Regions from separate parts of the Peribacillus sp. AS_2 genome, predicted to be linked through region 2. Evidence: riboswitches for the same ligand, from Rfam matches in the RefSeq annotation. Region 2 holds a riboswitch; each other region holds the start of a gene.

Region 1 (2,270 bases), on a different contig from region 2:
ATTTTTCATGACGTGCCGCTGGATCTGGGCTGATACCAAGGATGACCGCGTTCAATTCCTCGAATTGCTCATTATGGTCCCGGAAATCACAGGCCTCCGTCGTGCAACCTGGCGTCATGTCTTTTGGGTAAAAATATAAAACAATGTTTTTCCCCTTAAAATCCGATAGGGAAACCATTTCACCATTGTTTGCAGGGAGTTTGAAATCAGGTGCTTTTTCGCCAATTTTAACAGTCATATTGAACCCTCCATTTCTTTCATTATGGTAAGAGTACCCAATAATCGAAAGAAACACAACTTTCATTTATCCTTCCTATCTTTCTGCTCCAAATCGATCACCGTACGAATCACGAACGCTGCCGGCAGTGTATACCCAATGAAGGCCTGAATGGTAGCTATCATCCTTCCCATGCCAATTGGGGCTATATCTCCATACCCTACAGAAAACATCGTCATCGCACTAAAATAAAAAGAAGTCTTCAATTGCTCATAGAAAGTCCCATCCAACCGATTGCCCATATCAAGAATCACCGAATGATTCTGAAGCTCGTATAATAAATAAATCAGTGCAAATCCAACTAATATCGTCGCATATAAATTGCCAAGCCACAGCATATCCTCAAGAGAAAATTTCTTTCCTCCCGACTCAACAAGAAATAACGTACGAATGCTCATCACCATGCAAAAAATGATCCCTGCAATCAAGATGTAGAAAGTCATCCCCCACGCCCCATTTCAAAACGCCACTTCCTCTATACATACTCCCTGTCCAAACAATATATTCTTTTTAGGAATCAGCCTTATCACCGACAAACGCATTAAACGGAAACTTTCCCTAATCCTTTTTCCATGTTGACCCTTTTGGTCGGATATGTTAAGATTGTCTAAATTTTTATAATAGTTTTTATTTTATAAATCTTTGACCTGCAAACAGTTAACAAGGCAGGTTTTGCAAAATTTCATATGTGGAAATAGGTTCCTAATTTTCATTAGGATTAAAAGGGAAGTCCGGTGTAATTCCGGCACGGTCCCGCCACTGTAATGGGAATGTTAGCGTCTTTCGATATGCCACTGATCAACGGATCGGGAAGGCCAGCCGCTAATGATATTCCCTAAGTCAGGAGACCTGCCTATTTCGACAACACTGTTTTAACCTACGGGAGATAGGGAGGTGTTAGGGACCTTATAATTGTAAGGGGCATTTTGCATGCCTCTTTATTTTAAGCATTTCTAACTTTCTTTTTTGACGGTTAGGAATGCTTTTTTTTATTGTTCGATCAATTGAATGTAGGAGGATGGGAATTTTGAAGAGCAGCAGTTTGGGTTACCCTCGAATCGGGGAAGATCGTGAATGGAAACGTACATTGGAAGCATACTGGTCAGGTAAAATCGATGAAGCGGAATTTACGTCACAACTAAAGGCAATCCGTATAGGCAACTTACAAAAACAGCAGCAACGGGGCATTGATATCATCCCTGTCAACGACTTCACTTTCTATGATCAAATGCTCGATATGTCCGTCATGTTCGGTCTTGTTCCTGAACGTTATTCAGCTTATGAAGGCGGAAGTGTTCCCCTTTCCGTTTATTATTCAATGGCCCGGGGAAACAATGAAGTCGCTTCAGAAATGACGAAATGGTTCAATACAAACTATCACTATATTGTCCCTGAATTAAAACTGGCACAGCTTACTTTAACAGAAAATAAACCACTTACAGCATATCGGGAAGCCAAGGAAAAGCTAGGGATCGAAACGAAGCCCGTTTTGATCGGACCTTATACTTTCCTCTCCCTTTCAAAAGGCTTCAATAAACAGGAAATCCCTGCCATCATCCTGAGACTGCTTCCCCTATACACGCAAATCCTGCGGGAGTTGGAGCAAGAAGGCGTGAAGTGGGTTCAAATGGACGAACCTTCCCTTGTTTCATCCATTTCCAAAGATGATATGCAAACCGTTACTTACCTCTATGAAAAACTGAATGAAGCAGCACCAAACCTGAACATCATGCTACAAACATACTTTGATGCCGTGGAACACTATCAAGAAGTCATCGAATTAAAAGTCCAAGGAATCGGTCTTGATTTTGTACATGATAAAGGGAGGAATTTAAGTAATCTTGAGGCGTTCGGCTTCCCTAAGGACAAAGTGCTTGCAGCGGGTGTGATTGACGGAAAAAACATTTGGCTATCCGATTTATCCAAAAAAATCGAATTGATCGAGACACTTAAGAAACAGGTAGCCGAGGACCAAATCTGGCTACAGCCCTCT
Region 2 (2,270 bases):
CATTGAAGTGGCCGAAGCGGCTGAGAATGGGACCGGGCAGGATTCGGAGGGGCAAATCGATACGGGAGGCTGGTTAAAGGCCGAGTCCCCGGTGCAGCTTCCGATATTGATGTATCACAGTATTTCTGAAGGGAATGGCCTTCGGGTTCCAAGGGAGGAATTCCGATCACAGATGGCTTGGCTTCGGGAGAATGGTTACTATACATTATCCCCTGAAGAAGCATTCCTCGTTTTAACCGAGAATCGGATGCCAAGTGAGAAGTGCGTCTGGATTACTTTTGATGATGGCTATACAGATAACTACACGGAGGCCTTCCCGATATTAAAAGAACATGATATGAAAGCAACTGTCTTCATGATCGGGAAGTCCATTGATAAAGGTCATCACCTGACTGAAAATCAAATGTTGGAGATGAGCAGGGATGGGATTTCAATTGAAAGCCATACCATCAACCATTTGGAGATGAACCGCATGACGGCAGAGCAGCAAGAAGCCGAAATGGTTCAGTCGAAGGTGCTGTTCGACCATATCCTCGACCAGAACACGACAGTGCTTTCCTATCCGGTTGGCCGGTATAACGAAGAGAGTCTCAGGCTGTCAGAAGAAGCTGGATACAAGATGGCAGTCACTACCGAACCTGGGGGGGCTTCAAGCGACCAAGGGATGCATGTTCTGCATCGAGTTCGGATTTCACCAGGGTTATCGATCAATGGGTTTGCGTCGCTGATTGAAAATGCTTCAAAGCATTGAAGGTGGATGAGGCATTTCGCACTTGTTCAGAAAAATCATATAATAATCGATTCTTACATGGTGTATAATGAAGGCAGTGAAAATTATATACATATGAACGATTTGGTGTCTTAATGACTTAAAAGGGAAGTTGGTGAAATGCCAACGCGGTCCCGCCACTGTATATGGGAGCTGACGGCTGTGTACCACTGTATGAGATATGGGAAGGTGCCGTTGACGATGACCATGAGCCAGGAGACCTGCCAGAATTCGTACACCTGTAACCTACGCGGATGGGAAGGTGTGTGGCAGACCCTAAGAAAGAGTCCGTATTGATATTGTTGCCATGCAAGCATCTTCCGTTTAACGGGAGATGCTTTTTGTTTTGGGGGGTATCTTCCAGTATTGGTTTTCTCTGTTAGGTATGAAGAAATTAAATAAAAAGATTGTGGGGAATGAAAATGAAGAAGATTTTTGGTCTGATACTGTTAATGTTGCTTACTGCAGGCATGATGGTAGGCTGCGGTGGTGCTGCTGATGAAGGAAAAGAAAAAGAGCAAACGAACCATGCTCAACACGAAGCTTTCCCGATTACGATTAAAGATGCAAGTGGGGAAAAAGTTACGATAGAAAAAGAACCGAAGAAAATCGTTTCGTTGATACCAAGTAATACGGAAGTGGTCTTTGCACTTGGTTTGGGTAAAAAGGTCGTTGGTGTTTCCGACAATGATAATTACCCGGAAGAGACGAAAGAAATTGAAAAAGTTGGCGGAATGGAAATGAATACGGAGCTGATTGTCTCCATGAAGCCTGACCTTGTTCTTGCGCATGCATCAAGTGCCCATAATTCAAATGAGGGTTTACAGCAGCTTAAGGATGCTGGAATAGATGTGCTCGTAGTCAATGATGCACAAAGCTTTGACCAAGTCTATGAATCTATTGAAATGATTGGAAAGGCAACGGGAGAACATGATAAGGCAAACGAAATCGTTGCGGATATGAAAACGAAGCTCAAGGATATCCAGGAAAAAGCCAAATCCGTAAAGAAAGAGGATAGGAAGACCGTTTTAGTGGAAGTTTCGCCTTCACCGGAAATATACACACCTGGAAAAAATACGTTCATGAATGAGATGCTCCAGATTATTTCAGCGGATAATGCGGCTGCTGAATTGGACGGTTGGGCAAAAATTGATGAAGAGTCGATGATTGCTGCAAATCCTGATGTCATCATTACAACTTATGGTTATTATACGAAAGATGCAGTAAGTGAAGTGAAGGCCCGAAAAGGATGGCAAGACGTAAATGCTGTTAAGAATGGCCAAGTCTTTGATGTCCATTCTGACTTGGTGACCCGTTCCGGTCCACGCTTAATAGAAGGAGTAGAGGAACTTGCCAAAGCAGTCTATCCGAACCAATTTGACAACTAAATGGGCGTTTGCTTATTTGATTGCGTTGTTGATTTTGTTATTCGCAATGACGATAGGCATTTCCTTTGGTTCGGTGCCAGTTCCGATTCCCGTACTTATACAAATAATCGGCA
Region 3 (2,270 bases), on a different contig from region 2:
CTTTAGGGACTTCAATGCCGTTTTCTTTATAAATTTTATTTAAGATGGTTGCCGTACAGCCAACTGGTTCTGCACGGTAATATAATGGATCGCTTGTTTCAAAGTTAGCGATACGGTGATGGTCGATAACTTCCAACACACGGACTTGGTCAATATCTTCAGCACTTTGCTGGCGTTCGTTATGATCGACCAGGATTACGCCATCAGCTTCCCCTGCAACTTTTTCCACAAGACGGGGAGCATCGAATTTGAATTGGTCCAATGCATATTGAGTTTCACCATTCACTTCACCCAGACGAACTGGTTCAGCGTTGATACCTAGCTGTTTTTTAAGATCTGCATAAGCGATTGCTGAACAGATTGTGTCTGTATCCGGGTTTTTATGTCCAAAAACTAATACTTTTTCCAAGATTTTATCCCCTTTTTCATAAATATTTTTCCGCGAATCCCCTCAGTGCAATAACGGAGAGCCACCTTTACTAGACACTTTATTTTAACACAAAATCCCGTAAAATCAGCGCTTGATTTATCCATTCCCCCATAAAATCTTTCATTCCCCCACCCTCTTCCATCACTTTGTCAATAGATAAGGGTTGGTTTTTTTCAAATATATTAGTTGAATTATCATCGTATATGGCTTACGATAATATAAGCAGAAATACTAGATATTGATTACATAAACAATTCCAATAACTATATATAGAATTTTTATAATCCAAGGTGCCAGTGATGGCTGAAAAGGGAATCCGGTGTAAACCCGGAACTGTCCCCGCAACTGTAAATGTGACGAAATGAGAAAACCACTGTATAGCTCTCTATACGGGAAGGACTCAAAGTAGGATGATCATGAGTCAGGAGACCTGCCTTGAATTTTTCACGTTTCTTATTCTTCGGGGATTGAGATGATGAAACGATAGTATAACGGCTATTTTTTCATGCCTCTTTTATTCTATCGTTTGATCCGCTCAATTCTTTGGGCGGTTTTTTTATTTTAGCGGAAGTTAACAAGGAGGATTATTAATGACTCAAACATATAACTCTACCATAAGTGAAAATGACACAGAAGCGAAATCCCTCCAGCTTGAGATGTTATCGAAGGAATTCGAAGGCCGTCTCGATATGGAAAAGTTCAAAAAGCGTTTTACAAAATGGCTTGATCGCAAAAGTGACTCAACCGAAGAACAGGCTTCAAAAAAACTGATTCAGCTCGCTCTTGAAGGCGTGGATATCGATGCCCCGGATTGGACTTTCGTTGCTGCAGCAGAACTGTTGAATACAATGTATAGGGATGCACAAGCCAATCGAGGTTATGAAGGCAAGAGTTATGGCCCATTCTATGAGCTGATCACAGAACTCTCCCAGCTATCGGAAGGTCAGCGTTATCCCATTTATAAACCAGAACTGCTATCTTCATATACAAAAGCGGAAATTGAGGAATTGGGATCGGTGATCGACCCGGAAAAAGATAAATTATTCTCTTACATAGGCATCTACTTATTGAATGACCGTTATCTGGCCCGCCCAAAAAAGGACAAGGTCTTCGAACTGCCGCAAGAACGTTTCATGATCATCGCGATGGAAATCATGCGAATGGAAAAAACGGAGCACCGCCTGCAACTGACAAAAGAAGCATACTGGGCCATGTCCAACCTTTATATGACCGTTGCGACTCCTACACTCTCCAATGCAGGTAAAACACATGGACAGTTAAGCTCCTGCTTTATCGACGCAATTGAAGATTCCATCGACGGAATTTACCTATCAAACTACGATGCGGCAAAAGTATCTAAATTCGGCGGCGGTGTTGGTCTTTACGTCGGTAAGGTTCGCTCGCTTGGTTCCGATATCCGCGGTTTCTCTGGAAACAGTTCCGGAACGACGCCCTGGATTCGACTATTCAACCAGACAGCTGTAAGTGTCGATCAATTGGGGCAACGTAAAGGCGCCATCGCGATTTACTTGGATGCCTGGCATAAAGATATCATGAGCTTCCTCGATTTGAAGACTCAAAACGGGGATGACAGATTAAAAGCACATGATATTTTTACAGGTGTATGCATACCGGATTTATTCATGGAGGCTGTACGCGACAGAAAAGAATGGTATCTTTTCGATCCGCATACCGTTAAGCAAACCCTTGGATTTTCACTTGAAGATCTTTATGACGAAAAGAAAGGCGAAGGAAGCTTCAGGAATCATTATGCACTTGCTGTCGAGGCCGCAGAAAATGGCACACTTCCAAACTATAGCTTTGAAAAAATCAATGCGAT

The links. Region 2 has a riboswitch for cobalamin ahead of OTG27_RS00525 (ABC transporter substrate-binding protein). Riboswitches for the same ligand answer to the same signal wherever they lie in the genome.
Region 1: it holds a riboswitch for cobalamin, as region 2 does, so the genes downstream of both, metE (5-methyltetrahydropteroyltriglutamate--homocysteine S-methyltransferase) here and OTG27_RS00525 (ABC transporter substrate-binding protein) in region 2, are expected to answer to the same signal.
Region 3: it holds a riboswitch for cobalamin, as region 2 does, so the genes downstream of both, OTG27_RS06955 (ribonucleoside-diphosphate reductase subunit alpha) here and OTG27_RS00525 (ABC transporter substrate-binding protein) in region 2, are expected to answer to the same signal.

What each region holds. Positions count from the first base shown of each region.
Region 1 is NZ_JAPTGA010000006.1:353,675-355,944, reverse strand. Features, by position in the region: gene bcp (thioredoxin-dependent thiol peroxidase) at 1-238, opposite strand, end outside; gene OTG27_RS13725 (potassium channel family protein) at 301-720, opposite strand; cobalamin riboswitch at 957-1,148, shown strand; gene metE (5-methyltetrahydropteroyltriglutamate--homocysteine S-methyltransferase) at 1,296-2,270, shown strand, end outside.
Region 2 is NZ_JAPTGA010000001.1:111,921-114,190, forward strand. Features, by position in the region: gene OTG27_RS00520 (polysaccharide deacetylase family protein) at 1-751, shown strand, start outside; cobalamin riboswitch at 838-1,012, shown strand; gene OTG27_RS00525 (ABC transporter substrate-binding protein) at 1,192-2,157, shown strand; gene OTG27_RS00530 (FecCD family ABC transporter permease) at 2,120-2,270, shown strand, end outside.
Region 3 is NZ_JAPTGA010000003.1:300,473-302,742, reverse strand. Features, by position in the region: gene OTG27_RS06960 (manganese-dependent inorganic pyrophosphatase) at 1-409, opposite strand, end outside; cobalamin riboswitch at 702-882, shown strand; gene OTG27_RS06955 (ribonucleoside-diphosphate reductase subunit alpha) at 1,021-2,270, shown strand, end outside.